Regions from separate parts of the Kribbella sp. NPDC049227 genome, predicted to be linked through region 1. Evidence: riboswitches for the same ligand, from Rfam matches in the RefSeq annotation. Region 1 holds a riboswitch; each other region holds the start of a gene.
What was found. A riboswitch is a leader RNA that binds a small molecule or an ion and turns the genes downstream of it on or off. The one in region 1 is predicted to bind thiamine pyrophosphate.

Region 1 (10,175 bases):
TGTATCGGGTGCCGCTGGACGACCTCGTCGCCGCACCAGTGCAGGGCGATCCACGGATCCGCCTCAAGCCCGGTCGGGTCAAGGGCCGGACGGTGATCCCGCTGACCCAACAGCCCGATGGCACGCAGGCGTGGAAGATCGTCATTCCGACCAGCAACGTCACCCCGGAGCTCAGGGCCCACGACGGCCACGAGTGGATCTACGTGCTGTCCGGCCGCATGCGCCTCGTCTTCGGCGACGAGGACTGGGTGCTCGGCCCCGGGGAGGTCGCCGAGTTCAGCACCGAGAAGCCGCACTGGTTCGGCAGCACCGGCAACGAGCCGGCGGAGATCCTCAGCATCTTCAGCCGCCCCGGCGAACGGATGAATGTCCGGCGAACGACTCCGCACGCGTAGTCGTCGCGGTATACGTTGGTCGAGTGCTGCTGAAGTGGATCCGGTGCGCGGTGAGTGATCGGGGTCTTTTCGATCAGGGGCAACAGGACTGGGCAGGTCTCCAAGGCATCCCGGGATTCCTCGGCCAACGCGGCGGTTGGGACACGAATGCCTCGAGCACCGCTCACATCTTCGGCCTGTGGGCGGAGCCTGGAAGCTATCAGGCCTTCATGCGCGGACCGCACGATCAGCTCGCCAAGCGCCAGGTCGGGACCTACACGGACATAGATGTACGGGTGTACGAGACCTTGCAGATCATCGGTCATCCTCCCGGAGACGTTGCCGGGGGCGAGATGCTGCGGGTGGCGCGCTGCGAGGTCTACCCGCCACGCGTCAGCCACTTCACCGACGTTCAGGCCTCGGTCTGGAATCCGGGCATGATCCGAGCGCCCGGATTTCAAGGCGGGCTCCTCGCCCGGCGGGACGCGAACGAGTTCCTGGTCGTGACGCAATGGGAAAGCGCTGTGGCCCACAACGAGTACCGGCGGGAGCACTTCCCACGACTGCACGAACGCGCCGAACCGACGCGCGACCTCCAGTTCATGATCGGCCACGAGATAACACTCGAAACGGCCTGGTACGTACCGCCCACAACCTAACGGGGCTCAGAGTGCTGTGGTCATTCCGGCTTCAGCCTTGCGTGGGCACCAACCCGTTGCTGTGGGCGGATTCGGCGCTCATCCGGAAGGTGCCGTCGTCCGGGTTGCCGGTGGCGAACCGGGCGGAGACGGTCAGTACTTCGTTCCCTCGCAGGGCGTCCACGCGGGCCGGATAGCAGTCCGGCGTGGGCTGATTGACGCCGGCGCAGACAGGGTAGCTGGCTTGCACGGTGTCACCGATGTGCCTGATCGTCGTTGGCGAACCGATGTTGAAATCGTTCGCATACGCAGTGTTCAGGACGAACGCACCACCCGGCGGGGCGGGATTCGTCCAGGTCAAGGTGACCTCGCCTGAGGTCCCGGAGGCACACGGCGCCTGGCAATCGGTGACAACCGCACTGAGCAGTCGCGGTGGTTGTGGAGTCGGCAGCGCGTTGCCGGCGTTGGCTGCAGGCGCTGCCGCCACGGCGGTGCCGAACACGAACAACATCGGCGCCAAAGCTTGTCGGATGCGTACTTTCATGGTCGTACGTCTCCTCACCAGTTGGGACGGGAAGCAGTCTCCAACCGCATGTCGAACAACGCAGGTTCGGGCTGCCGACACCTACATACGCGCTCGCCGTTCGTTCGGTTCAACGCAACACAAAGTCAATGAGCTGCGGTCCAGGCCTCCGTGCCGGTGCCGGCGTCCAGTTGCCGAGCGCCACCATTGACGCTGCTCGATGACGGGGTATCGTGATCAGACATCGGTCGCCCGTTCGAGCAACAACCGGGTCGTTGTCCGGCACGCTGCCGGACGACGTGAGGGTGGCCGGTACAACTGGAGATCGCGGGAGCTCGCACCGAAGTGGGCTGAGAGGGCGGCTGGATGACCGGCGCCGCCGACCGCCGAACCTGTCCGGGTAATTCCGGCGTAGGGAGTGCATGTGACAACCATCAGCAACGCGTCGGCGCGGATCGACGGACAAGCGTCGTGACTGTTCAGCATCGGGTCTCCGTCGGTGTGTTCGTACAGGGCGATCGCGTGCTCATGTGCCATCGCCGCCCAGACCTGTCGTGGTATCCCGACGTCTGGGACTTCCCGGGCGGGCATCTCGAGGACGGTGAGACAGCCGTGTCCGCCCTGCGGAGGGAAGCCCGGGAGGAGCTCGGGATCGAAACCGGCGAACCCTGTCTCGAGCTGGACCGGTGGATCGCCGACGACGAGGACATCACCTTCGTCCTGGTTCGGAACTGGAAGGGGACGCCCGAGAACCGCGCGCCCGAGGAACACGACGACCTGCGCTGGTTCACCCTTCCAGAGTCGCTGGAGCGTAACCTGCCTGATCCCCGCTATCCGGACCTCCTCGGTCGCGTTCTGCTCGGGGAATGATGGCGCAGCTCGCCATTGTGCCGAAGGCCGACTGCCGATGACGGCGAGACCAGCCGCACAGCAGCGGCCCACCGACGAAGAGGACTACCGGAGCATCCGGGAAGTCATCGCGGAGATGGACCATGCACTCGCTGATCTGGATGCGGCGAGATTCACCGCGAGGTTCACCGCGGACGCATCTTTCACCCCACCGACCGGGCATCGGTTGACGGGCTGGGACGCGATCAAGGCGTACCACCAGAGGACGATGTCGGCCGCGCCGACTGGCTGCCACAGTCGCTACACGGTCGACGGGATGAACTTCCCCGCCCCGGACGTGGCCGTTGTCTGTGTCCGGCAGCAGATCACCCTGGCCGAGGGCGCCATCCGCAGTGTCGGTACTTGGGTGTTCGTCGAGAAGGAGCGCGTTTGGTGGATACAGGCTGTCCACATCACCGGTGACGAAGACAGTGCCGGTTCTCGTTGATCCGCTAGCGGCGGATTCGTACCGTCTGCGGCTGCTGGTCGTGGTGTTGGCGATCACACAGACTGTTGGCTACGGGGTCTTGTACTACGCCTTCAGCGCGATGCTCGGGCCGATGAGTCGTGACCTCGGCGTGACGACGGCGACTGTCGCCGGTGCGATGACGACGGCGCTGCTCGTCGCGGCGGGTCTGTCGGTGCCTGTCGGGCGTTGGCTCGACGCGCATGGCGGGCACGGACTGATGACCGCGGGCTCGATTCTGGCGGTGATCGCCGTACTGCTCTGGTCGCAGGCCCACAACGCGGTTCAGTTGTACGGCGCCTTTGTCGCGATCGGCGTCGCCTCGGCGATGGTGCTGTATCCGGCCGCGTTCGCGGTCGTCGTCGCGGTCGCGGCGCCGGCGAAACGGACCAGCGCGATCCTCGGGATCACGCTGATGGCAGGCTTCGCCAGTTCGATCTTCATCCCACTCACGGGCCGGCTGACCGCCGATCGGGGATGGCGGGCCACGGTGCTGATCCTCGGCGGCATGCTCGCAGTCACGACTGTCCCGCTTCATGCGATCGCGGTACGACGTACTGCCCGAAGACCCGGCCCCACGGCGGTACACCGCGCCTGGCCGCGCCGAGTCTTGAGGGATCCGGGCTTCTGGTTCCTCGCCGGCGGATTCGTTCTCCATCACGCCGCGCTGGGTGTGATCGCTGTTCATCTCGTGCTCTACCTGACCGTCCTCGGTCACCCACCAGCTGTTGCATCGACGCTCGCCGGGCTTCTCGGCGTCCTGTCGGTGACCGGCCGCGTCGCCAGCACGATCTCCGTCCGGTGGTTGCCCATGGCCACCATCACTGCCGTCGTACTGTCGGTGCAGGGTGTCGCGATCGCGGTGCTGCCGCTGATCGGCACGCACATCGTGGGTGTGGTCGTCTGTCTGGTGCTGTTCGGTCTCGGCTTCGGCGTGTCGGCCATCGCGACGCCGGCCATCGTCCTCGATCGCTACGGCGCCAAGGGTTACGCAACGATCGCAGGCATCCTGTCGACGCCAGTCGCGATCGCCGACGGCGTCGCCCCCCTCGCCGGCGCAATCCTCGCCAGCTCAGCCGGCTACCGGTCCCTCATCCTCTCCGTCGGCGGTGTCTCCCTCGCAGCCGCCACATCCCTGACCCTCTCCCAGCGAATCCAACCACCAGGCACTCCCCCGGGCTGATGCCGAGTTCGGTCCCGTGGGCCTCAGAGTCCTGGAATCTCCTCTAAGCTCCTCTCGGCACATTTTCCTGGGGAGGATCCACCACCATGCGAGGAGGTTGGATCCGGTCTGACCGCACCCGCCGCCACCATCCGCAGGAGCGATGAAGCCGTGTTCTCGCACTACGCGGCCAAGGTCACCGACGGCGGAGTAGGTACCGGCTCCTGGGCGCTCAATCCCGTGGCCGCCGCTCCCTGGCCCCCGGCTCTGGCTGTGATCACCCGCCCGGAGTGCGACCGAGGCACCGTGGCAGCCGAACAGGTCCTCGACGAGAAGATCGTGGCACGGCGAGACGCACTCAAGGACGGATACCTGTCCTGTCAGTGGGGCACGCCAACTCGCTCGATCGGGATCCAGGCCGGAGGAGCTGGCTCGTGCCCGGCGGACACCTTCGCCACGATGAAGGACACCACCGGCCGCGACAAGGCGGACTGGCCCGACCGCGTGAACGTCGGGGCGGAAGGTTGGAAGCTGGACGACGGCTATCTGGCGTTCCGCACCAGCAAACAGAAGTACGTCGTCGTTGCCGCCTCGCAATCGATCGTGGTGACGCATCGGAGTCCATCCCCGTCGACACCTTCGCCCGCGCGATCACGCCGGTGTTCGGAGGCTGACTCACCCCGCCCACGACCAGTCAAACCTCAGAAGCTGGAGGAACCGGCCGGAGCGGGATGGCTCCGGCCGGTTCGGTGTCGGGGTGGATCAACGGGCGGCTCGTTCGATTACCTGGGTTACTGCTGAGGGCTGGGATACCGCGACCAGGTGCGATGCACCGGGGACCTCGACCTTCGTGGCTCCTGCGCGGGTGGCCATGAAACGCTCAGCCGCGGGGGCGATCGCCTTGTCACCGGTCGGGATGACGGCGTACTTCGGGAGTGCCGCCGGGGCGGTCTCCTGGACCGGCTCGGAGAAGGCTGAGGCGGCGACCGGACGCTGGGCGGCCAGGAACACAGCTCCCTGTCGCGCCGGAATGTCTGCGGCCAGGACCGGCCCGGCCGTCTCCGGCTTCAGCGCCAGGTCGACGCCACCGGGGTAGCTGATCACGTTGGTTGTGTCCGGACCGAGTTCGCTGCCCGGGAACTGCGAGTTGAGCGCACCCAGCGTTTCACCTGCCTCGGGGATGAAGGCGGCCACATAGACGAGCGACTTGACGTCGGGTGTGTCAGCCAGCTCGCTGACCAGGGCACCACCGTACGAGTGTCCGACGAGCACCTTCGGCCCGGGGATGCTCGCGAGGACGCCACCCAGGTACGAGGTGTCGGATGCGATTCCCCGCAGTGGTACGGCGGGCGCCACGACGTTGTAGCCATCGCGCTGCAGGCGGCTGGTCACTCCGGACCAACTGGAGCCGTCGGCGTACGCCCCGTGCAGCAGGACGATCGTCGGTTTCTCCGTTGTTTGTGTGGTTTCTGCGGCCTGTGCGGTCGTCCCGCCGGCCAGCAGTACGCCTGCACCCAGCACCGCGAGGAACAGGTTCTTTGCCTTCGGCATCATCTTTGTCATTGTTCTCATACCTTTACTTGGTGGTCGTTCCGGTGGGAATGTTGCGGGTCTCGATCGCCCGCACGGAGTTCTCGAAGGCCATGCCCAGGACCCGCTTGCCGAAGACGGCGAAGACGGTCGCGAGCAGGTGGCCCTTCAGGTTCTTGCCCTCGCGCACGATGACGGCGTCGATCTCGGTCGCACCGTCCGCGCGCTGCTTGAAGGTGTAGGTGTAGCCGGACTCGCCACCCCAGACGCTGGACTCGGTGGTGGTGAGGACGACGCGGTCCGGGTCGGACCAGTCGTAGTGCAGGCGTTCCCAGACACTGCCTGAGCCCTCGGTGACATCGGCGTACCCAGGACCCTGGTCGTGCACCTTCAGGTCCTCGTCGTGGCTGTTCGCGAAGAGCTTCGAGCGGCCGGGCCCGAAGTCGGTGAGCCCGGCAATGAACTGCTCGGGCGTCGAGGTGGTCGCCTCGGTCAAGTGGATCGTGGTCATAGCGTCTTCCGTTCCTTGAAGGGGTTCTGCTTACTCCCAGATTTCCTCGGGAGTTGACGCATCACCCCAGTGGAAGACACTGGTCCAATGCCCAGCACGCCTGACCGCAACGAACCGTCGAGCCCGTGGAGGGCCCGATCGAACCCCTTACTACGCGTGGGTTCGCAGGCGGTGTTCGGCTGCTCGTTCGAAGGCACGAGGCCACCTGGGACAAGAGATCGCGTCCACTCGTCGAGACTCGGCGCTGCTAGTGCTCCGTCAGAGTCGCTGGCGTGCCGGGACGTAGGTGTTCGTGCCGGCCGCTTCCTCGGCGCGAATGATGTGGGTGATCGCGTTGATCATGGCCAGATGGGTGAAGGCCTGCGGGAAGTTGCCGAGGTGGCGTCCGCTGCGCGGGTCGATCTCCTCGGCGTAGAGACCCAACGGACTCGCGTAGGACAGGAGCTTCTCGCAGAGCGCGGTGGCCTCGTCCAGTTCGCCGATCTCGACGAGCGCGGACACCAGCCAGAACGAGCAGATCGTGAACGTCCCCTCGGCACCGTGCATCCCGTCGTCCGTCTCCGAGACGCGGTAGCGCAGCACCAGGCCGTCCTGCGTGAGCTCGTCGGCAATGGCGCGCACAGTTGCGCGAACCCGCGCATCGTCAGCCGGCAGGAACCGCAGCAACGGCAGGAGCAACAACGAGGCGTCGAGGGCCGTGGCGCCGTACCGCTGGACGAAGACTCCTCGGTCGTCGACACCGTTGGCGCAGATGTCCTTGCGGATCTCGTCGGCGACCGCCTGCCAGTCCTCGGCGAATCCCGGCTCGTCGTGCAGCCGGGCCAGCTTGGCACCGCGATCCATCGCCACCCAGCACATCAGCTTGGACGAGGTGAAGTGCTGCGGTTCACCGCGGGATTCCCAGATCCCCTGATCGGGCTCGCGCCAATGCTTCGACGCCGCCTCCGCCTGCCGCTTGAGGAACGGCCACAGGCTTTCGGTCACCTGGTCGCGCGACCTGACATGCAGATACACCGAATCGAGGATGGCTCCCCACACGTCGTGCTGGCCCTGCAGGTACGCCGCATTGCCGACCCGGACCGGTCTCGCACCCTCGTAACCCGTCAGGTGGTCAAGTGCCTGCTCCGGCAGCTCGCGTTCGCCGCCGATGCCGTACATGATCTGGATGTCCTGGTCGCCGTCACACATCTCGGTGAGGAACGAGAAGAAGTCGTTCGCCTCGCGATCGAGCCCGATGGTGTAGAGCCCCCAGAGAGCGAACGTCGAGTCACGCACCCACGAGTACCGGTAGTCCCAGTTCCGTTCGCCGTACGGCGTCTCCGGCAAGGATGTCGTCGCGGCCGCGAGCAGTGCCCCGGTGGGAGCGAAGGTGAGTCCTTTCAGGGTCAGTGCGCTGCGCACCAGATAGCTGCTCCACGGGTGATCCGGAAACACACCGACGTTGATCCATTGCCGCCAGTACTCGGCCGTTCGCGCCATCCTCTCGAGGGCTTCCGCCCACGTGCGCGGTGGTGACAGTGCCGACCACGAGAGTGCGACGAACGCCGTATCGCCCTGCGACATCCGGGTCCGGGCTTGGGCCGTGCGACCCTCCAGACCGAGGCGCAGATCGGTCGTCAGCTTCAGGGTGACACCGTCATCCAGGTCCGGGCGGCTTGCTACCGCCTCACCGTAACCGGGACCGACGTACCGCCAACTTGCTTCGCGGCGGCCGTATCCGAACATCGGCTCGCAGATCATCGAGAGATCGACAGCGCCGCTGACGCACTTGATGGTCCGCAGCAAGCAGTGTTCGGCGTCGTAGTCGGTCGGTGTACGGCGGTGAGTGACGGACCGCTCGGAGACGTTGTGCCACGGCCCGGTGAGCAGGGCGTCACGGACGATCATCCAACCTGTCGGTGACTTCCAGGTCGTTTCGAGCATCAGACTGCCTGGCAGGTATCGGCGTGCGGCGGGCACCTGTACGCCGTACGGACCGAGCCGGAAGCTCCCCGCGGCGCGATCGAGAATCGCCCCGAACACACTGGGCGAGTCGTGTCGCGGAAGGCACATCCACTCCACCGCACCGCTGGGCGCGATCAGGCAGTTGGACTCGCAATCCGAGAGGAAGGCGTAGTCCGCGATCGGCGGATGTGCACTTCGGCCCGGACCATCCCGCGGGTCACCGGAGGTGGCGCGGGGGCGTGCCGGCGACTCAGACAAGGCCACTCCCCTCCCCTCTCGACCGCACGGATCCCATCCGTCGCTCCAACCATCATGACCGAGAACACGCGAACTGACGCCCGCCCTCGATCACTCCGTCGGCTCACCACCGACGTTGCGCAGGAGCAGTGGGGAAGCGAGCAGGATGCCGACGGCCACGACAGCGGCGAAGGTGAGGAGGATGACCTTGAAAGTCACGTACTGCAACGCGATCCCAGCGCCGACGACGGGGAGCGAGAGTCCGAGATAGCCCACGACGAAGAAGAGGGCCAAGGCAGCGGCCCGATCGTTGGCCGGTGCGGTCGAGATGACCACCGTCAGCGTGCTTCGGAAGATGCTGCCGGCCCCGACACCCACGAGGGCCGCGCCCGTCAGGAAGAAGGCCAGGCTCGGCGGGTCCACCCAGGCGGCAGTCACGATCACGCCCAGCCCAGCAAGCAGCACAGGGATGCCGAGGCTCAGTAGGCGGCGCAGCGGCCAGGTCCTGGTCGCGACCTGCGTGACGGCCCCGACGCCGAAGGCGATGAAGACGGTCAGGCCGGCCAGTGCGGGCGACGAGCGATGCAGCGACCCGGACAGGAACACGGAAGCCAGCCCCGCGAACACGCCATACACCGTGAACACCAGGAAGTCGCCGGTGAGCGCCGCACCGACCTTGGTCCGCGCACCTGCAGGGAGTGCCAGCCGCTGCGGGCGGTAACGCGGCCGTGGTGTCGGCAGCGGCCTGACCTCGGGAGACGCCCAAGTGGCGGCCAGTGCGAGCACCAGCAACACCGCCAGGACTACGTAGATCAGCCGGTGGAAGCCGGGAACGTATGTCGCGAGCAGCCCGGCCGCCAAGGGTCCGACCGCCAGGCCGCCGACGTTCGCGACCGTCGACACTATTTGCGCCCGCCGCGTGGGGATGCCGTTGGGGCCTGGGTCCAGATCGGTCAGGTAGGCGGTGGCGGTGGCAGTGGCCGCGCCCAGGGCAAGACCGGTGAGCACGCGCCCGACGAACAGGGCAGGAAGCGAGGTGGAGTTCGCGAGGATCACTGCAGCCACCAGGCCCGTCAGCAACGCCGGGAGGAGCAGTGTCCGTCGTCCGTACCAGTCCGACACATGACCCACCAGGAGCAGGCTTGCCACGATCCCGGCGGCGAAGACGGCGTACACGACGGTGACGGTGATCGACGACAGGTGGTCCTGCCGTCGGTAGAGGCCGTACAGCGCGCTCGGCGCGGTGGAGAAGGCGGTCAGGACCGACATGCTCGCGGCCACGGCCCAGAACCCCGCGGTCCGACTCAGTCGTCCGCGCCCGGGAGCTCCGGTCACGCGTTCGCCAAGGACAGTTGAATTGGTCATGTCACCGATACTCGGCACCCACGGACTCCATCGGACCTGTAGATCCCACGGGCCGACTCACCAGTGCCTTGATCGACGCACAACGCCCGGCCGGCGTACGCCCATCCACACGAACGCCAGGGTGTTTCACTGGCGCGAAGCGAGCGCCAAGGCGCGAATGTGGTGAACGAGAGGTGGGCCTAGGAGGGAGATCCCGATGACGAGCTTCGACTACGACGTGTTGATCATCGGCTCCGGATTCGGCGGCAGCGTTTCCGCGCTTCGTGCCGCGGAGAAGGGTTACCGAGTCGGAGTCCTGGAGTCCGGCAAGCGGTGGAACGACGAGGACATCCCGAAGAGCCAGTGGCATCTGCCCGGGTTCCTCTGGTTCCCCGCCGCGGAGCTCTACGGGATCCAGCGGGTCGAGTACCTGGATGACGTGCTCGTCCTGTGCGGCGCGGGTGTGGGTGGCGGGTCGCAGGTCTACGCGAACACGCTGTACGTCCCTCCGAAGCAGTTCTTCGATGCGCCGGAGTGGGCGAGCATCACCGACTGGGC
Region 2 (10,175 bases), on a different contig from region 1:
ACATGTCTCTCCCTCGGAGGCGGGACAGCGGCGACCGGGAGCGGGCAGCAGGAAGCGGCCCGGCCGGGCGGAGTGTGGGAGGCGGATCAGGAGGCCTCGTACGGCGGGAGCACCGCCGGGACAACGGGGGCGGGGGTCACCGACAGGTGGCGCTCGCCGTCCGGAGCAGATCGATGACGCGACGGCGGGTCAGCAAGGTCGTCGTCATGTCAGCCATCTTCTCACCAATGTCTACTGGACTACTCGACAATCTCGGAATCCGGACCACCCCAACGGAAGAGCGCGCACCGAGTCGTGGATCCAGGTCGGCAGATCGCCCGAGACCCAACCACGATTCACGACTCGACGGCGGCCCCCTCAGTACGCCGACTCACAGGCGGCGGTGGGAATGACAACCCACGGGGACCGGTGTCCCTCACATTCGGGGGGCGGGATGCGTTCTACTGTCGTGATGGCTCCGGAGAAGGTCGTGCTGCCACCGTTCCAGGCGCTTGTCGACGAGCACTGGCGAGACGTGGCACGGCTGGCGCGAGCCCTGGCAGGACCGGTGGACGGCGACGACGTGGCCCAGCGCGCGTGGGAGAAGGCGTTCGCCGCCTACCCCGGCCTGACGTCGGCGAAGAACCTGCGCAGCTGGCTCCTGACCATCACCGCCCGCTGCGCGACCGACCTGCACCGGGCGCGCAAACCACAAAGACCTTTGGACGAAGCGCCGCCGGTCGCGGTCGAAGGCCCCGATGCCGCCGACTGGCCGGATCCCGACCTCTGGCAGGCGGTCAACGAACTGCCCGAACGCCAGCGCTTCGCCATCACGCTCAAATATGTCGGCGACCTGGACCACCACGGCGTGGCCGCCGCCCTCGACACCACGCCCGCCGCATCGCGCCGGCTCGTCAGCGACGCACTCGCGGCCTTGCGCAGCAAACTCGGAGTGAACGCATGAACGACCTCGAGAGCCGGCTGACCCGGTTCGCCACCCCAGACCTGAAACCACCCGTCCTCCCGGACGCCGACGTCGCCTACACCCTGCACGACACCCCGATCGGCACCCTGCTGCTCGCGATCGCGAACGGCCGCGTGGTGGCCAGCTCCTTCGGCGACGAGGAGACCATGACGAACCGCCTGGCCCGCGCGGTGTCCCCGCGCGTCCTGCGGCAGCCCCGCGCACTGGACGACGTACGACGGCAGCTCGACGAGTATCTGGACGGACGCCGGCACGAGTTCGAGCTGGAGGTGGACCTCGCACTGGCGACGCCGTTCCAGCGGCTCGTGCTGACCGATCTGCCGCTACACACCAGCTACGGCGCAACGACGACGTACGGGCGGGTCGCGGGGGAGATCCACAAGCCGAAGGCGGCCCGTGCGGTCGGTACGGCGCTGGGCGCGAACCCGGTGTGCGTCGTCCTGCCGTGCCACCGGGTGATCGGCGCGAGCGGTGCGCTGACCGGATACGCCGGCGGACTCGACGCGAAGCGTTTTCTGCTGAATCTTGAATCGAAAAGCTGAGTTTTCCGGAATCGCCGGAGCTCGATTTACACTCGGAATAGAAAGGAGCAGATCCCCAGTGTGGAGTGGGGATCTGCTTCTTTGTTTTCCCTTGCCTGCAAGGGACAACGGATTACCTGACGAGTCAGTCAGTTGCCGGTTGGCGGATCTCCAGGATGAGCCGGCGACGGCCACCCCAGTCCCGTTTGTAGACCTTGAAGTTCTCGATTCCGGCGGCCGCACAGAGCCGGCCGTAGCTCATCTCGTCGTGGATGAAGTGCACGCTGCTGGTACCGAAGTGCTCGGTGGTGACGATCCGGTGCTCGGGGCCCTGGCGCATCCCGTTGGCGATCTCGCCCGCCGTCGCCGGCCCCCAGGCCGGGCCCTCGATGATCGCGATCCCGCCCGGCTTCAGCACCCGGGAGATCTCACAGATCGTCGACAGTTGCTCCTCCTCGCCGAACAGTTCGTGGAACGCCGTCCACAGGCAGATCACCGCGTCGAACGAGTCCCACTTGTACGGCAGATCGGTCATCGAGCCGATCGCCCAGTCGATCGACAGTTCCTCCTCGGCCGCCTGCGCCCGGCCGGCCTCGATCAGGTTCGGGGAGATGTCGAGGGCGCGCACGGTCTTGCCGGCCCGGCGCAGCGGCAGCGCGACCCGGCCGTAGCCACAGCACAGGTCGAGCACCGACTCGCGGTCCTCGAGCAACTCCTCGACGGCCTTGACGATCGCCGCGTCCCGCTCGGGCGTGGTACGCGCGGCCAGTCCTTCGGCCCCGAGTTCCGCGTACTCAGCCCGGCTACGCAGTGCGGAGTTCAGCATGACGGCAAGTATCCCGGTTACTCCGGGTCAGTTGTCCAGCGGCCGGCGCCCGATCCTGCCCAGCACCACCGCGGCCAGCATCGAGACGACGATCGACGTGTACGTCGCCCCGAGCCAGGAGGGCACGGGCTGGTCGTTGAACAGCCGCTGCTGGACGCCGGTCCAGAACGGCGACCAGCCGGACACCGTGCCGGGGTTGACCAGCTGGTACGAGACGAAGCCGATCAGCCAGGCGACGGCCGGCTGCCAGCGGAAGCGCGCCGTACCGGACACGTCCCAGTTCATCTTGCTGACCACGAAGAAGTCGGCGATCGCCACCGCGAACAACGGGATGAAGACCGAACCGATCAGGTAGAGGAACTGCGTGTAGTTGCCTAGGTCAACCAATAGTGCGATGGCCGTGGCGACCACGCCGATGCCGACCGAGATCCACCGCCGGTCGATGTGACCGATCAGGTTGTGCGTGGCCATCGTGGTCGAGTAGATGTTCGCGTAGGCCTCGTCGACCTCGTCCACCAGCAGCACGAGCAACGCGATCGCACCGGCGGGCAGTGTGACCAGCGCGGTGATCACGTCTTCGCTGTTGGTCTGCAGTGTGGCGACTGCGAAGACACCCAAGGCGTAGTACGCGATCGCGGCCAGGCCGTAGCCGAGTGCGGAGCCCCCGAAGGCGGCCTTGTTCGTGCGCGAGTGCCGCGTGTAGTCGGCGGCCAGCGGCGCGAACGACACCACACCGGCGGCGGCCAGGTCGACGGCCGGCCAGAAGCCGAACACGCTGTCCTGCGGCAGATCGTGCACCGGCTTGCTGAGCACCTGCACGAACAAGTAGACCGACGCGATCAGCACCAGCCAGACCATGAACTTCCGCAGCACCTTCACGCTGCCCAGTGGCCGTACGGCCATCGCCGTGGCGATCACTCCCGCCACCAGGACGAACAGCCAGCGCCACCGCTCGCTCGTGACCGCGACCGCGGCCTGGGCGATGACGATGATCTCCATCGTTGCCCAGCCGACGTTCTGGGCGACGTTCAGCACGGTCGGCGCGATCGAACCGCGGCGGCCGAACAGACCGCGCAGACTCGCCATCGCCGGTGCGCCGGTCTGCGAGCCGAACACGGCTGCGCCGCCGAGCACGAGCGCGCCGATCCCGCAGCCGACGACGACCGCGAGCAGGCCCTGCGCGAGTGAGCCCGTGTACGCCGCCACCAGCGCACCGGTGACCGGGCCGAACAGCGAGATGCCGAAGTTCCCCCAGAGGGTGAACTGGTCCAGGAACCCGAGCGTGCGCGGAGAGTCCGTGGTGAGGACGAGTGGCGCCTCGGTCTGATCGGCAGGACGAACAGCAGTACTTGTCATGGTGACCCGCTCCCTACGCCGGCATTACCCGGTCAGGTTCAGGCGGTCGGCGACCCGGCTGTGCTCAGCTCGTCGCCCTCTCAGCCCGCGCGTTCGGTGCGAGCTCCCGCAAGGATTGCTACCGCGTCAACGATAACGCGTCAGACAGGATCCGGCGCGGCGGCCGCCCGCTGGATGAGAGCGGCCAGTTCCGGACCGTTGGTCACCACCGGCATGTGCGCGCCGGTCGGTAGCGTCCGCGCCTCACCGTGGCACAGCTCGGCCAGCCGCACGACCCATTCGGACGTGGACACCAGATCGTGCCGGCCGCGCACGATCATGACCGGCGCCCGCACCCTGCCGATGACCGCGGCCAGATCGTGGCGCCTGGCCGCTTCGCCGGCGCGCGCGATCGAGGACAGCGTCGTACGGGCGTACTGCGGCGTGACGACCCTGATCAGCCGCGGCGAATCCGGTACGGCCGAACCCAGCCAGCGAGCGGCCAGGTCCACCCAGCTCGACGTCCGGATGTCCCCGCTCGGTGCGACCAGGACCAGGGCGTGCACCAGTTCGGGGAAGGCGATCGCGGTCTCGACCACGATCTGGCAGCTGGCCGAGTGGCCGACCAGGACCGATCGCTCGCGGATCTTGTCCGCCAGCACAGTCCCGAGTGCCTGTGGACGCAGATCCTCCCTGGCGCCGGCCGGTTCGCCGTACCCGGGCAGGCTGACCAGGAGGTACGGCGTGGTGAGGTGTTCGACGGTTCGGTCGTACGACGCCGGCCCGAGGCCGAGACCCGGGACCAGGACGACGGGGACGTTCACTCCCAGGGTGGCCGGTCCGGGCGGGCCTGGACGACCGGGTTGCCGAGCTCCGGTTTGAGTTCGCGGTAGCCGAGGGCGAAGCCGGCCGCGAGGATCAGCAGGCCGAGACCGCCCCAGCCGTACGCCGTGGGCAGCCGGTCCACCGAGTCGTCGATCGCGCCCAGGCCGGTCGACAGGACCATGATCAGCCAGATCAGGATCGGGATCATCGACACCGCGACCAGGAGCAGCCCGCCGAGCTCGACCGGATCCGGCTGGCGGCCGGCCCTCCGGCGGGCGAGCACGTCCCGGCCCCACATCCAGAGCGCGACCGCGCCGACCAGGAGCAGCAGGAGCTGGCCGATCGTGTCGATCACGTCGGTGCGCAGCGGGTGGTTGAGCGGCGAGCCAGGAGCCTGGGAGATCTCCCGGAGGGCGACCCGCTGGATCGAGATGACCAGCAGGCCGTAGACGCCGGCGATGATCGCGGCGAGCAGGACGACCCGGGCGGCGCGGGGATCGCGGGGCGCGACGGGTTGGTCCCGCCCGTACGTCGGCAGCTCATGCTGCTGCGGATGCGCGGGAGGGCCGTAAGGACTGCCAGGCCGGTAGTTCGGCGGCTGGCTGTACGGCGATCCGCCGGAATCGGGCGCCCCCTGCGACTGACCTGGTCCAGCGCCGACGGGCGGAGGGCCGTACTGGTCTGGTGGGGAGCTGTAGGGCTGGGGCGGGGCGTAGTGGCTTTGCTCGGGGGCGCTCTGCGGTCCGGAGCCGAACGTGCCGCCGCCGTACGGGGCAGGTTTGGCGTACTGGTGATCCTCGCCGGACTGCTCGGGCTCATCGCCCCGGCCGTAGGTCGGGAAATCCTGTGACGACATCGCTGCTCCCTCCCCTCCGACTCAGCTTCTCACGGACGGCTCAGGTTGCCTTGATCGTGGGCCACGCATTCGGCAGGCAGCCGCCCAGCCCTTTGGTCTGCTGCATCATGACCGGCGCGGGGGTCTTCGCCTGGGTGCAGGTGGAGTGGCCGTGGCCGAGTGCGTGCCCGACCTCGTGGTTGACCAGGTAGTTCCGGTACAGGGCGACGTTCCCGCCGTACGCCGGCACCGCGTACACCCACCGCTTGGCGTTCAGGACGACTCGGTCGTCGACGCGGCAGGACACCTCGCCGCCGGTGTCGAGCGGCAGGCACAGCTTGTCGGTCAGGACCGGCGTGGCCAGGATGATCCGCAGGTCGGCGTCGACCTTGTCGGTGCGCTCGAAGTTGACCGGGTGGATCGCCTGCCAGCCGCGCGGATCGGTGAGCGTCTGGTGGATGATCGCGGCGACCGCGGCGCCGTTCAGCGACAGGCCCTGCTCGATCTCGACCCGGTAGGTCAGTTTGTCCTTCACGCCGCTGGCCTTGGCGAACCCTGGCACGACCGCGAGCCGGCCGGTGGAGACGGTGACGTTCGGCTTCGAGCTCTTCGGCTTCCGAGTCAGACTCGGTGCCGGGCGCAACGGAGTGGTGAACTTCTGCGTCGGTGTGGCGATCGGTGCCGGTGCGGGAGTCGCCACCGGAGTCGATGCGACGGGGGTGCTGGTGCCGGCGACGACCTCTGCCGCGAGGCTCCGCCGGCTGGCGGCGTCCGGATGCATCACGACCACGGTCCCGAGCACCGCCAACGCGGTCACCGAGAACCACTGCACCTTGTGCGACTTCTTCCGGCTGTGACGGCCACCCCGCTTGCGGACACGCGCGTCCGCCTGCTGGCCAGTCCGCCGGGTGGTCATGACGATTCACCCTACAGAGCCAGCACCACTCCACGAAAGGGCAGATTCATGACTTGCAACACCAACGAACCGAAGGCCCGGTGGCCGATCAGAGGTCGACGAACCAGCCTGTCATCAGATCGGTGACCCGCTGCTGCTCGTCCGGCTCGACCAGCGCCCCGAGCATCAACGCGAGCGCGCCGACGTCTCGCAAGGCCTGCTCGATCCCGTCGGCGGACAGATCCAGCTTCTCGGTCGAGTGCGTGACGGCGGTACGGCGCGAGACGACTCGGGCCCGCAGTTCCACGATCTCGACGCGCTGTGCGCGCGAACATTCGGTGGCGGCCAGCAACAGTTCGACCTGTTGCGCGAGCCCGCCGGTCAGTGCACCGACCGTCTCGTTCATGAACCGTTCGAGTGCGGCGGTCGCCGCTCCGATCGCCGCCCTGGCCGCGATCCGGACCGACTCGTCCTCGAACTCCCCGCGCTCAGGCACGGCCGCCGCCACTGTGCGGTGGACGAACACCGCCGCGGCGAAGCGATTCGTGAACCGGAGCCACTCGACCCGGCTGCTCTCCCGATGACCGAGATAGCCGCCCGCGAGCGTCTCCGGAGACGTCCGAAGGATCACTCACCGAGCGTATCGCTCGCACTACTCTGCGACGTACCTCAGGCCGTACGAGTGCGGAGGAACTTGCCGAAGTGGGGGACGGTGAAGGCGACGGTGCCGCGTTCGGCGGAGAAGACGAGGCCCTTCTTGATCAGGCCGTCGCGGGCCGGGGAGAGCGACTGCGGTTTGCGGTTCAGCGTGCTGGCGACCTCGGCGGTAGGGACCGAGCCGTCGTCGACGCCGATGCCGAGCTCGGCCATCGCGCGCATGTACTCGCGTTCGGCCGGGGTGGCGCGTTCGTAGCGGGAGCCGAAGAAGCCGACGGTGAGTTCGGCGGAGGCCTCGGGGCCCGCGACGGCGACGTCCTTGATGGTGATCGGTGAGGTCGGCGCGTGGTCCCAGGTGGCGTGCGCGAAGGCCTGGACGAAGTACGGATAGCCGTCGGTCTGGGCGTACAGCTCGTCCAGCGCCTCGTCGTCGTACTGGACGCCTTCGCTCTCCGCCGGGATCATCAGCGCGCGGTCGCACGCGTCGCGGGCGAGACGGTCGACGCGGACGTAGCGGAACAACCGCTCGGAGTACGACTTGCTCGCGGACAGTACGGCGGGCAGATGCGGGAGGCCCGCGCCGACGACGACCAGCGGCGCGCTCTGCTGGGAGATCTCGTGGCAGGCGGCGCACAACGCGGACAGGTCGTCGGGACTGATGTCCTGCATCTCGTCGATGAACAATCCGACCCCGACGGACAGATCGCCGGCCAGGTCGGCCGCGTCGGTGAACAGCTCGATCAGGTCCATCTCGAGGTCACCGGAATCCGCGCGGCCCTTCGCGGCGGCCACGTCGACCGGCGGATGCCAGCGGATGCCCTTGCGATCGTTCGCCGCGGTGCGCAGCGCGAACGCCTTCAGTACGGCGCTGAAGCTGTCGACCCGCTCGTCGTCGCGGTGCCGGTGGCCCAGCTCGCGCATCGCGGTGTGCAGTGCCTGCGCGATCGGCAGCCGGATGCTCTGGTCCGGCCGGGCCTCGATCTTCCCGGTACCCCAGGCGCGCTTGATCGCCTGGCTGCGCAAGGTGTTCAGCAACACGGTCTTACCGACGCCGCGGAGTCCGCTCAGCACCAGACTCCGCTCCGGCCTGCCTGCCGCGACCCGTTCGAGTACCACCTCGAACTGCCGCACCTCGATGTCGCGTCCGGCCAGCTCAGGCGGCCGCTGACCGGCGCCGGGCGCGTAGGGATTCCGGATCGGATCCATGCTTTCACTGTATGAGCGCGTCTAGCGTTTTCCTTAGATTTCGCTAGCAACCGCCAGAGCGTGTCGCGACCCTTGTCTACAGCTTTCTAGTGATTCCGCTAGAAAGTCCTAGACCCGCCTAGCCAGCACGTCGTACAGATGCCAGTGCTTCGGTCCGCTCATCGCCCGCCCGTCGTACTCCACCTCGTCGAGGCGCTCCACACTCCACCCCTCCAGCAATCCCTGGACCTCTGCGTCGTCCTGAGCGGAGATCTCCGGCTGCTGTGCCCAGTCGTCACGCACCCCGAGCAACTGGCCGGCGAACAGGCCGCCCGGCCGCACCGACCGCGTCACCACCGCCCAGGTCTCCGCAAAGTGTTCCGGCGGCGCGAAGAACAGACTGAAGCCCGCATGGACAAGGTCGGCGACCGGAGGCCGCGCATCCCACAGGTCGCTGCGTTCCAGCGTCAGACGCCGCCCGCTGCCGGCTCGGCGTGAGACCTCCGCGAGAGCGGCCGCGCTCGAGTCGACGGCGTGGACCTGCCAGCCGCGATCGAGGAGGTCGAGGGTCTCGTTGCCGGCCCCGCAGCCGAGGTCGACCGCCGTACCGGGCTCGGTGAAGGAGGCGACGGCGGCCTGCTGCAGTGGGCGGGGCGGACTGCCGGTCGTGAGGGCGATGTACGGCGCCCAGTCGGTGGAGTCGGGCATGTGGGGAGTCTTGCAGGCGACCAGGCCTGTGGGAGCACTATCGTCCTGTCATGGTTGGGCGGGTGGAGTGGGCTCGGCAGGCAGGCGCCCTGTACGAGCGGATGCATCAGCAGTACGTCGGCGGTGCGCGCAAGCTCGAGGCGCTCATCGACGAGCTGATCGGTGATGAGGAGGGCATCAACTACCTCAGCGCGACCGCCCGGGCGAAGGACCCGGAGTCGTTCCTGGACAAGGCGTCGAAACCGCGTCCGGACGACCCGGCCCGGCCGAAGTACGACGACCCGCTGAACCAGATCACCGACCTGGTCGCGGCTCGGGTGATCACGTTCCTGGCCGAGGCGGTGGACCGGGTCTGCGAGGTGATCGAGGCCGAGTTCGAGATCGTCGAGCACACCGACATGGGTGCGCACACCCGGGCGCAGGGTGTGTTCGGGTATGCCAGCAAGCACTACCTGGTCCGGCTGAACGCGACTCGCCGCGAGCTGCCGGAGTACGCCGTACTGAAGAACCTGGTGATGGAGATCCAGGTCCGGACCGCGGTCCAGCACGCGTGGGCGGAGTTCGAGCACGACATCCGGTACAAGCTGGACATCCCGCCGGACCGCAAGCCGGAGTTCGACCGGCGGTTCCTGCTGGCGGCGGCGTTGATGGAGCTGGTGGACAACGAGTTCACGGAGATCGACCGGCTGTACCGCGAGCTCGCGGCGGCCGAACCGGACAAGACCCCGCGCGACCTGACCACGGCGACGCTGACGACGTACCTGACCCGCCGCTACCCGGACGCGCCGCACGCCAAGACGAACCACTACACGTGGATCCTCGGCATCCTGGCCCGGCTCGGCGTCACCACCGAGGAACAGCTCACCGAACTCCTGACCGGCATCGACAGTTCCGCGGTCCAGGCCGCGATGACCCACCGCTTCCCGGCCGGCACGGTCCGCCGCCTCGACGACGACCTGCTGGCCGCGAAGGGTACGGCGTACGTCGACCTGTTCCCGGACGAGGAACGCCGCCAGAAGATCCTCCGCGGCCGCCTCAAGGCACTGACCCGCGCAGGGATCACCGGGTCCTGACCAGGTCGTCCGCGACGGCCTCGGCGGTACGGCGGGCCCAGGCGCCGGTGGTGATGAGGCCGAGCACGAGGACGAGTACGCCGCAGCCGGCGATGACGAACCAGCACAGCTTGGCCGCGTCGACGAAGCCGGTCTCCAGCGTGCCCACCAGACGGGCGGTGAGAATCGTCCCCGCGATCGCCACCCCCAGGGAGGCGCCGACCTGGCGGCTGGTCGACGCGATCGCCGCGGCGACGCCGGCTTGGGAGCGCGGCATCCCGGACACAGCCGCGTTGGTGATCGGCGCGTTCAGCATCCCGAAGCCCAGACCGAAGATCAGATAGCCGACCAGCAGCATCGCCGTCGACGTGG
Region 3 (10,175 bases), on a different contig from region 1:
CACTGAGCGCGGTCAGGTCGTCGTACGCGACCATGCCGGCCAGCGACGTACCGAGAATCCCGGCCGCCTTCGCCACCGTGTGCTCGTGCACGGACGCGGCGACGTCGTACGACTCGTCGTCCTCGGCCGGCAGCTCGAAGCGGCGGGAACCCCAGGCGAAGGTGTCGTGACACAGCACCACGAAGCCCGCGCGGGCGAGCACACCGGCGGCGGCCTGGCCCTCGTACAGGTCCTCGCGGACCCTGACCGCGACCCGGCTGGGCCGCGGTACGTCGACCAGCCGCTCGGCACCGATCGACTTCACCCCGGCATGGCAGTGCAGACCGAGCAGGCCCGCCCGCGGCGCTCGCCCGGCCGGCCGGAGCAACCACGCACGCGTCGGCGGCCCGAACGGCGTGGTCCACTCGAGTTCACGGGTGTGGACGCCATCGGTCTGCCACTCGTCCACGGTCCGCACGGCAGGCGCGGCGCCGGGCTCCGGTACGCCGAGCAGTCCGGCGACCTTGGTGGTCAGTTCGTCCCCGGTCAGTGGCAGGGTGTCCCGGACGAAGTCCGGCCAGTCGTCGTACCCGCCCAGTGCGCTGGGTCTCACGCCACCTCACAGGGTTGAGAAACCGGTTTCTTTCCTGAGAAGGTAACACAGTGGCCGAGGCTCGAATAGGCTTCGGAAGGCGGTTTCCCAACCGGGCGGGCACGAACGGAAGACGGCGCATGGGCAGGACACCGAAGGACTCGATCACGATCGCCGATGTCGCGCGGGCGGCGGAGGTGTCCCGGGCGACCGTCTCGCGGGTGATGAACGGGCGCCTGACCGTCGCTCCGGACATCGCCGAACGCGTTCGCGCCGCCGCCGACCGGTTGAACTACCGGCCCAGCGATCTGGCCCGCAGCCTGTCGCTCGGTCGCACCGACATGGTCGCGCTGGTCGTCCCCGATCTGGCCAACCCGCTGTTCCAGCAGGTCCTGCGCGGCATCACGAACGCCTCGGCCGCGGCCGGCTACCGGGTGCTGGTCGCCGAGACCGACGAGGACCCGGCCGCCGAGGCGGGGATCGCCCTGGCGGCGCGTCGACGCTGCGACGCGTTGATCATGGTGTCGCCGCGCCTCGACGAGGAGAGCCTGCTCGAACTGCTGCCGCAGGTCCAGCCGGTGATCCTGGTCAACCGGCCAGGCCCGGCGGAGGTCGCCAGCGTCGCGGTCGACTACGGCCGCGCGGTGCGGATCGTGGTGAACCACCTGGTCGGTCTCGGGCACCGCCGGCTCGCGTTCCTGGCCGGTCCGCCGGCCAGTTCGTCCAACCAGGCCCGGCTGCGGTCGCTGGACATCGCGCAGCGGGAGATCCCGGATCTCGAGATCGTCCGGCTGGACTGCGGCTGGTCGATCGAGGACGGGTACGCCGCGGTCGAGCGGGTGCTGGAGTCGCGCGCGACGGCCGTTGTCGCGTTCAACGATCTGGTCGCGTTCGGGTTGCTTGCCCGGCTCAACGAAGTGGGCGTCGCCGTACCGGCCGATGTGTCGGTCGCCGGGATGGACGACATCGGGTTGTCGCGGTTCGCCGTCCCTTCGCTGACGACGGTGCGGGTCCCGCAGCAGGAGCTGGGGGAGCTGGCCTGGCGTCGGTTGTACGCCGCGATCTCCGGTGTGGATGCCGAGGTGGACGGCGTACCGGACCTTCGGCTGGCGGTGCGGGCGAGCACGGGGCCGGTGCCGCAGGCAACGCAGCTGACCGGGGACGCTCCGGGTGAGAGGGTCGGGTGGCAGCAGCAAGGGGACAGGTTCGTGCTCGGCGGTGATTCCGTGCCGCTCGCGCACTACGAGTTCGGGCGGCGAATGCCGCAGGTGCATTCGCCTCGGCCGTACCTGCACCCCGTGCGGACGCTCGGCGGTCACCCGCTCACCGAGGTCAGCCCGGTCGATCACCGGCACCACTACGGCGTCTCGCTGGCCGTTGCCGGAGTCAACGGTACGTCGCACTGGGGCGGACGAACCTTCCTCCCGGACCGCGGACCGACGCTGCTCCCGAACCACGGTCAGCAACGCAGCCGCGGCGTCGCCGTCGACGGCAACGCCCTGACCGACGAGGTCACCTGGTACGACGAACAGGGCCGCCCGCAACTCGCGGAGCGCAGGCTCCTCCGCGGAGCACTGGCCGAGGGCGGCTGGCGGCTCGACTGGGAGAGCGTCTTCACCGCCCGCTACGGCCCGGTCCGCATCGACAGCCCGGCCACCACCGGCCGCGCCGGCGCCGGGTACGGCGGCATCTTCTGGCGTCTTCCAACGGTCGAAACCACAACCGTCCTCAGCGATTCCGGCGAGGGGACCGACGCCGCCTACGGATCGACCAGCCGCTGGCTGGCCTTCATCCAGCAACGCGCCGACGCGTTCACCACACTGCTTCTGTTCCAGCCCGGTGACGTTCGCCCGTGGTTCCTCCGCTCCAAGGATTACGTCGGTGCCGGTCCTGCCCTGGCCTGGGACGGTCCCCTGGACCTGCAGCCAGAGCAGGCGGTCTCGTTCTCCCTGAGTGCACTGCTCCTCGACCACCCGGTGGACCTGTCCCAAGCACGCACCCTGATGGGACGCCTGCTCTAGGAGAGGGACGCGATACCCGTCACTGGGGAGGATGCGAGGGCGGAGTGCCAGCGGCGCGGGACCCGGCCGGCCAGGCGGGCGGCGCGGCCGGCGGCGACCGCGTCGCGCATCGCGCCCGCCATCAGGGCAGGCTTCTCCGCGCGCGTGACCGGGGTGGCGAGCATGACCGCGTCACACCCGAGCTCCATGGCCAGCGCCGCGTCGCTCGCCGTACCGATTCCGGCGTCGACGATCACCGGGACGTTCGCGGCCTCGGCGATCAGCGCGAGGTTGTGTGGGTTGCGGATCCCGAGCGCGGAACCGATGGGTGCCGCCAACGGCATCACCGCCGCACATCCCGCCTGCTCGAGGCGGCGGGCGAGGATCGGGTCGTCGTTCGTGTACGGGAGCACGATGAAACCGTCGGCCACCAAGGTGTCCACGGCATCCAGCAACTCGACCGGGTCCGGCATCAGCAAGTGGTCGTCGGCAACGACCTCGACCTTGATCAGGTCGGTCCGCAAGGCCTCCCGGGCCATCCGCGCCGTGAGCACCGCCTCCGCGGCGGTGTGGCAGCCGGCCGTGTTCGGCAGCACCTCGATACCGTGCTTCGCCAGTACGTCGAGGACCGAGCCCTCGTGGCCGGTGCCGAGCCGGCGCATCGCGACCGTGGTCAGTTGGGTGCCGGAGGCAAGCAATGCCTCCTCCATCACTTCCAGGTTGGCCGAACCGCCCGTGCCCATGATGAGACGCGAGGTGTACGCCCGCCCGCCGAGCTCCAGTGGGTCGTCCATGTCAGCCTCCCTGGACCGCGCTGACGATCTCGACCCGGTCGCCCGGCTTGAGCGTGGTACCGGCCCACTCGCTGCGCGTGAGCACGGTCTGGTTGACCGCGACCGCGATCCCGGTGGTGCGGTCGGAGTACTCCTGGATCAGGTCGGCAACGGACTTCCCCGGTGCGACCGTGGTCTCTGTACCGTTCACCCAGACGGATTCCTGCATCGCTTCCTCCCTACGCCGGAATTACCCGATTCAGGTTCAGCGGTCGGCGACGCCGTACACAGTCGCCCTCTCAGCCCGCTCCGGTGCGAGCTCCCGCGGCAGTTCGACACTAACCACCAAAGGCGATCGAGACAACCCAGGGTCAGGAGATGCGGGTCGCCCTCAGGTCGAGGTGGAGGTCCAGTTTCTGGGCGACCATGAGGTTGGTGGCCGCGTTCCAGTTGACCGACCAGCGTTTGCGCAGCAGTGGAAGGGATCCGGTGAAGGCGACGCCGTCGTCGGTGCCGGTCAGCTCCAGCGGTACGACGACCGGCCGGGTGGCGCCACGGATCGTGAGATTCCCCGTCACCGTGAACGTCGTCACACCCGTCCGGCTCACCTTCGTGGACCTGAACTTGATCGACGGAAACGTCTCCGCGTCGAGGAAATGCTCACGCAACGCGGCATCCCGCCGCCGGTCGCCGGTCTGGATGCTGTCCGCCTGAATCGTCAGATCCGCCGTGGACCGCCCCGGATCCTCCCCATCCAGGCGAAGTACCCCACTGAACACCTCGAACTGCCCAGGAACCCGGGGCCCGACCGTATGCCGCGCCGTGAACCCCAACCTCGACCGCGCCGCATCCACCGCGTAGTCCCCGGTCAATTCCCTCAACATCGTCGTCGTAGTCATACAGGTACGACGAGACCGCCATCCGAACTGTCAGGCTTCAGGACCAGGCTTCAGGACCAGGCGGAGAAGGGCGAGGCTTGCGAGTGCGGCGACGAAGGCCGGGACCGCCCACCAGCCGAGGGCGTGGTAGAGGCGTACGGCGGTCCAGGAGCCGAGGCTGCCGGCGGAGTAGGCGCAGACCATGTACGCCGTGTTCATCGCGCTGCGCCGGCCGGGGTCGAGTTGGTACATCCGGGTGACGTTCGCGACCATCCCCGACTGCATCGACACATCGAGGACGAGTACGCCGGCCACGAGGAGCGTGAGTCCCAGCGCACCACCGGCGTACGCACCCAGCATGAGTGCGGCGGCGAGAACTGTTCCGACCAGGATCCAGGCCGTCACGGCGTCCGGCGTACGGCGATCGACGATGCGACCGGTCCACGGGACGACGGCCATGGTGGCGATCGCGACCAGACTGATCCAGCCGAGCGCGCCGGCTCCGAGGCCGAACGAATCCTGCAGGACGAGGACCAGGGTCGCCCAGGTGCCGGTGAAGCCCGCGAACGTGCAGGCCTGGTAGAACGCCGATCGACGCAGCCCGCTGCGCAATCTCAGTTGGTCGAAGGGCCGGCGCAGGTACTGCGGGAACTCCGCCGGCTCGACGTACACCGGCACGGGCAGCCGGGTCCACGCGACCGCGGCGCACACCAGCGCCAGTACGGCGGCACCCAGGTAGGCGTACCGCCAGGAGTACTCCTCGCCCAGGAACCCGGCGATCGCGCGCGACAGGATCATCCCGGGGATGCCCACGCTGAGCAGGATGCTGTTGATGCTGCCCAATCGCCGCGACCCGGTCATTCCCGCGACGTACGGACCGATGACCGGCGATGCCACCGTCGCACAGCCCATCAGGAACGACGCGATCACCAGGACCGGCAACGACGGTGCCGCCGCGGCTGCGAGCGCAAAGACCGCGACACCGGCGAACAAGATGGTCAGCAGCCGTCGCTGCGCCCCGGTGTCACCCAGCGGTACGACGGTCAGGATGCCAACGGCGTACCCGGCCTGCGGCGCGGTCACGACCAGCGCCGCGTCCGACAGCGGTACGTGCAGCGACGCCGCGACGGATGGCAGCAGCGCCTGCGGGAAGTAGACAGTCCCGACGCCGACAGCCGAACACACGGCCAGTACGCCGAGCAACGTCGTACGCGGTCGTGCGTCGACGGCAACCTCGGTACTCATGCCCCGACTGTTGCCGGGCATCACGGCGACCTGAGAACGATTTAGGATCGGGCTACATCAACTAAGGGGACAGACGTGCTCACCTATGAGCTGACCTCGCGGGACCTCGAGGACGTCCGGTTCGCGATCTCACCGGCGGCCGAGACCGTGCTGTCGCTGCGGGCGCTGCAGGACCCCGGCCGGTTCCCGCTGCAGTTGCCGTGGGTGCGGGCGGTCCAGCCGTTGCTCGAAACGCTCGACTGGGACGTGCTGCGCTGGCTGGTCAACCACAGGATGGGGAGCCCGGACTTCCTCACGCCGCGTCCGACCTCGCCTCTGACGCAGATCAAGGAAGAGCTCGACGTCATCGGCGCGGTCGACCTGGAGACGTTCGAGCGGCAGTTGATCGCGGTGAACGGTGAGCTTCCCGCTGCGCTGGCCGGACCGGATGGGGTGGCGAAGGTGGTTGATGCGCTGCGCGAGTACTGGCAGACGGTGATCGCGCCGTACTGGAACCGGATGCGTACGCTCCTGTCCGCCGACATCAGCTACCGCGGCCATGTCGTCACCCAGCGAGGAACGGGCGCGATGCTGAACGAACTCGGGCCGGCCATCAGCTACCGCGACGGCCTGCTCCGGGTCGACCGCGTGAGCGACCCCAGCCGGACCGAGAGCGTCGCCGGCCGCGGCCTCGTACTCCAGCCGACCCTCTTCGGCCCGCACGCCGTCATCCCGTTCGACATCGGCGCCGAACCGCTCCTCGGCTACCCGCCCCGCGGCCAGGCCAACCTCTGGTCCGTCGTCGACCCACCGTCACGGCGCGACCTGGCCCAACTCATCGGCACCGCCCGAGCCCGCATCCTCGAACTCCTCACCCACCCCCGCACCACCACCGACGTCGCCGCCGAACTCAAGGTCACCCCCTCCGCCGTCAGCCAGCAGCTCCAACTCCTCCGCCGTACCGGCCTGGTAGAACCCCAACGCACCGGCAAACAGGTCCTCTACAAACCCACCCAACTAGCCGCGCTCCTCACGGGCACCGAGCCCGACTGACCGGAGCGCGGCTGGATGGCGGGTTGTGTGCCGGCTGGCGGGCTGTTGCGCGCCAGCGGTGAAACAACCCGCCACTGGGGCCCGGCTAGCGCTTCGAGCGGCAGACCTCGCCCTTGATCTGGGTGACGAAGTGGTCCACCTCCCAGTGCTGGCCGAGGTAGGCGTAGCCGGTCGCGCCTTCGTAGCGCCCGGTGCCGCCGGTGAACTGCTGGGTGCCGCCGGCGTGACCGGATCCTGTGGTCGTGTTGACGTTCCCGATGCTCGTCTCGAGTGCGGTGAGCGTCGCCCCGTCCTCGAAGGTGTAGGTGAGCGCGCCGGTGACCGGCCGCTGGTCGGGTGCCGTCGCCGGCGGCTCGCCGCGCGAGCCGAGGATGAACACGGTCGTCCCGTCGAAGCCGTGCTTGCCGCGGACGAAGCCGGCCACGCACACCTGGGTCGGTGGCGGGCACCCCACGTCGACGACCTTGTCGTAGATCGTCGCTTCGACCTGCTCGCAGCGGGGGGACGCGTTGGCCAGGGATGTGCCGGCGATGACGCCGGCACAGGCGATGGCGATTGCGGCGATGCGCAGGGATCTCATCAGGCCTCCTGTGATGGATGTCCGCGGCAGCCTAGGAACGGTGCCGGTCCGGTGGCGGGGCCGATTCGAGCTGTTCTGCGCCAGTCCAATCTCGATCAGATAACGCGGCGCAGCGCGGCCAGCGCCTCCGGGATCAGGTCGGCCGGGACAGCGCCGTACCCGAAGACGAAACCGTTCGGTCCGGGACGATCGATGCCCCACCGCGAGATCGTCCCGAGGTTCACTCCCGCGGTGAGGGCGCGTGCGGCGAGCACGGTGTCACTCGGTTGCCCGGAGGTCAGCAATGCGGCCATGTGCGTCCCGCCGCTGGACTCGATCGGCTCGAGGACATCGGCGAAGTCCGCACGCAGAGTTCCGGTCAGCAGGTCGTGAAGTCGTTCGTACGAGCGCCGCATCCGCCGGATGTAGCGGGCCAGGTCGCCCTCCTCGATGAAGGCTGCGAGGGCGGCCTGCACGTGGCCGGCGGTGCCGTAGTCGGCGACGAACTTCGCGCGGCGGGCAGCTTCACCCAGCGTTGCCGGTACGCCCAGGAACCCGACCCGGAGTGCCGGCAACAGTGTCTTAGAGAAGGAACCGACGTACAGGACTCGACCCTCCTCGTCGGTTGCCTGCAGGGGAGTGAGCGGACGTCCAGTGAAGCGGAACTCCGAGTCGTAGTCGTCCTCGACGATCGCCGCGTCGTGCTCGGCAGCCCACGCGAGCAGCGCAGTACGGCGTGACTCGGACAGCGGCATACCGAGCGGAAACTGGTGCGACGGCGTCACGTACACCAACCGTGTCTCGGCCGGAAGCCGATCGACAACCAGCCCCTCGCCGTCGACGGGCACCCCGACGACGCGGGCTCCATGCGCGAGGAATCCGCGGTACGCCGGCAGGTAGCCGGGATCCTCGATGGCCACCGTGTCGCCTGGTTCGAGCAGAACGCGCGCGGCGATATCGAACGCCTGCTGCGCACCAGTCGTGATGACCAGTTGCTCCGGCGCGATCCTGACACCGCGGCTGACGACCAGATGCCGCGCGAGCGCATCACGCAGCCGGGCCGAGCCCGCCGGGTCGGCGTAGTTCACGTCGGTCCGAGTGCGCAGTTGATCGTTGATCAACGCCCGCCAGCGCGCGAACGGGAACTGGGTCCGCCCGGGGATACCAGGCGCGAAGTCGAACTCGGCATACACGGTGAGATCCGGTACGGCGAACTGCGCGGCACTCCAGATCGCCCGCGGTCGCAGCGGAGACGCGGGCGGCGCGGGGGTGGCGGGGACACGTTCCCCGGTGACGAACGTTCCGATCCCGGCCCGCGAGCGGATCAAGCCATGCGCGGCGAGCCGCTCGTACGCCGCCACCACTGTCGCCCGCGACACGGACAACCGTTCCGCGAGCTCCCGCGACGACGGCAGCACGGTCCCCGCTGGTAGGGCGTCGGTTCGGATCCGTTCGTGCAGCTGTGCGTAGATCTGCTCGGCCAGCCCGCCCTCCCTGCCCAGGTGCAGATGCAGATCCATGTCCGCATTCTCGCCATTGCCCGGCTCAACGGCTAACCTCTCGCCAGCGGAAGCCGGCGCTCGACGAGGAGACGTTATGGCAACTTTCACCCAGTCCGACGACCTGCGGGGCGCGGAGTTCGTCGAGGCGGATCTGCACGGTGCACGGTTCGTGGAGTCCGACCTGTCCGGCGTCGTGATGCGCGGCGTCGACGTGGGGAAGGCCGACATCGACGCGCCGTGGCTGCCCAACGGCGAGAGCTTCTTCCGAGTGAACGGTATCGACGTGATCCCGTACGTCGAGGCCGAGCTCGACCGTCGCTTTCCCGGCCGCGAGCTCCGGCGCGCCGGGGATCCGGACGGTCTGCGCGAGGCCTGGGCCGCACTCGAGCGCACGTGGGCGGCGACAGTGGACCGCGCCGCGACGATGCCGGCGGGCACGGTCGACGTGTCGGTGGACGGCGAGTGGTCGTTCGCCCAGACGCTCCGCCACCTGGTTCGCGCCACGGACATGTGGCTCGGCCGCGGGATCCGCGAGCTCGAACAACCGTTCCACCCCATCGGTCAGGCGGACAGCGCCAGCAAGGACGAGGACACGTCGCAACCCACGACGACCGAACCGTCGTACGCCGAGGTACTCGAGGTGCGCGCGGGTCGCGTCGCGATGGTGCGCGACTTCCTCACCACGGTCACTCCCGACACACTGGCGGAGGCGCGCAAGAACCCGCACGCTTCCGACTACCCCGAGACCGTCCTGTCCTGCCTCCACGTGATCCTCGAAGAAGAATGGGAACACCACCGCTACGCCGTACGCGACCTCGACACCATCGAGGCCCGCGGCTGAGGAAGCCGCCGCTGGGCGTTCGCGTGCGGTAGTACGGTGAGCAGGTGCTGTACGGCCGCGAGCGGGAGCGGGCCGAGCTCGCAACGCTCGTGGAGCGGGCGCGGGCGGGACGCGCAGGGGTGCTGGTTGTGCTGGGGGAGCCGGGGGTCGGCAAGTCTGCGCTGATGCATGATCTTGTCCTGGCGCAGCGGGCGGTTCCGGATGCTGACGCGCTACGGGTGTTGCGTACCACCGGTGTGGAATCCGAGTCGCCGATGCCGTTCGCTGCATTGCACCGATTGCTGCGTCCCGTGGTCGACTACGAGCGGCTACCGGTTCCTCAGGCACGTGCGCTGCGGTTGGCGTTCGGGCTTGAAGACGGGCCACCGGTCGAACCGTTCCTGGTCGGGATGGCCACGCTGTCAGTCCTGACCGACGCAGCCGAGGGCGGCACTCTCCTGTGCGTGATCGACGACGCGCAGTGGCTCGATTCCGCGTCAACGGATGCGTTGTTGTTCGCGGCTCGTCAACTGGACGCTGACCCGGTCGCGATGGTGTTCGCTGCCCGCTCCACCGCAGGCGACGCGGACTTCAGTCCGCAGGGCCTGTCCGTGCTCGAGCTCGGTGGTCTCGAGGAGGGAGCAGCCCGTCAACTGCTGGACCAGCGCAGCCCGGACGTTCTGCAGGACGAGGTCGTCGATCGGCTGGTTCGCGACAGTGGCGGGAACCCGCTCGCGTTGTTGGAGCTGCCAACCACTCTGAGTCCGGCCCAGTTGTACGGCGCGGCGCCGATGC

Region 2: it holds a riboswitch for thiamine pyrophosphate, as region 1 does, so the genes downstream of both, ACGFH6_RS21435 (purine-cytosine permease family protein) here and ACGFH6_RS08505 (NUDIX domain-containing protein) in region 1, are expected to answer to the same signal.
Region 3: it holds a riboswitch for thiamine pyrophosphate, as region 1 does, so the genes downstream of both, thiS (sulfur carrier protein ThiS) here and ACGFH6_RS08505 (NUDIX domain-containing protein) in region 1, are expected to answer to the same signal.

Annotation. Positions count from the first base shown of each region.
Region 1 covers NZ_JBICST010000002.1:360,484-370,658, reverse strand. Annotated here, with positions in the region: gene ACGFH6_RS08520 (helix-turn-helix domain-containing protein) at 1-395, shown strand, start outside; gene ACGFH6_RS08515 (DUF4937 domain-containing protein) at 419-1,033, shown strand; gene ACGFH6_RS08510 (hypothetical protein) at 1,065-1,556, opposite strand; TPP riboswitch at 1,853-1,970, shown strand; gene ACGFH6_RS08505 (NUDIX domain-containing protein) at 2,007-2,405, shown strand; gene ACGFH6_RS08500 (SgcJ/EcaC family oxidoreductase) at 2,443-2,871, shown strand; gene ACGFH6_RS08495 (MFS transporter) at 2,843-4,072, shown strand; gene ACGFH6_RS08490 (alpha/beta fold hydrolase) at 4,814-5,605, opposite strand; gene ACGFH6_RS08485 (hypothetical protein) at 5,628-6,092, opposite strand; gene ACGFH6_RS08480 (glycoside hydrolase family 15 protein) at 6,351-8,216, opposite strand; gene ACGFH6_RS08475 (MFS transporter) at 8,385-9,638, opposite strand; gene ACGFH6_RS08470 (GMC oxidoreductase) at 9,835-10,175, shown strand, end outside.
Region 2 covers NZ_JBICST010000004.1:753,514-763,688, reverse strand. Annotated here, with positions in the region: gene ACGFH6_RS21455 (flavin reductase family protein) at 1-4, opposite strand, end outside; gene ACGFH6_RS21450 (RNA polymerase sigma factor) at 434-943, shown strand; gene ACGFH6_RS21445 (methylated-DNA--[protein]-cysteine S-methyltransferase) at 940-1,506, shown strand; gene ACGFH6_RS21440 (class I SAM-dependent methyltransferase) at 1,631-2,311, opposite strand; gene ACGFH6_RS21435 (purine-cytosine permease family protein) at 2,339-3,667, opposite strand; TPP riboswitch at 3,661-3,787, opposite strand; gene ACGFH6_RS21430 (alpha/beta fold hydrolase) at 3,808-4,470, opposite strand; gene ACGFH6_RS21425 (hypothetical protein) at 4,467-5,327, opposite strand; gene ACGFH6_RS21420 (DUF3152 domain-containing protein) at 5,368-6,222, opposite strand; gene ACGFH6_RS21415 (hypothetical protein) at 6,311-6,832, opposite strand; gene ACGFH6_RS21410 (ATP-binding protein) at 6,871-8,064, opposite strand; gene ACGFH6_RS21405 (class I SAM-dependent methyltransferase) at 8,173-8,751, opposite strand; gene ACGFH6_RS21400 (GTP pyrophosphokinase family protein) at 8,802-9,824, shown strand; gene ACGFH6_RS21395 (MFS transporter) at 9,811-10,175, opposite strand, start outside.
Region 3 covers NZ_JBICST010000009.1:23,592-33,766, reverse strand. Annotated here, with positions in the region: gene ACGFH6_RS36660 (hypothetical protein) at 1-592, opposite strand, end outside; gene ACGFH6_RS36655 (DUF6807 family protein) at 712-2,592, shown strand; gene ACGFH6_RS36650 (thiazole synthase) at 2,589-3,365, opposite strand; gene thiS (sulfur carrier protein ThiS) at 3,367-3,573, opposite strand; TPP riboswitch at 3,564-3,680, opposite strand; gene ACGFH6_RS36640 (YceI family protein) at 3,716-4,228, opposite strand; gene ACGFH6_RS36635 (MFS transporter) at 4,274-5,467, opposite strand; gene ACGFH6_RS36630 (DUF5937 family protein) at 5,543-6,499, shown strand; gene ACGFH6_RS36625 (hypothetical protein) at 6,585-7,079, opposite strand; gene ACGFH6_RS36620 (PLP-dependent aminotransferase family protein) at 7,175-8,578, opposite strand; gene ACGFH6_RS36615 (DinB family protein) at 8,655-9,401, shown strand; gene ACGFH6_RS36610 (AAA family ATPase) at 9,446-10,175, shown strand, end outside.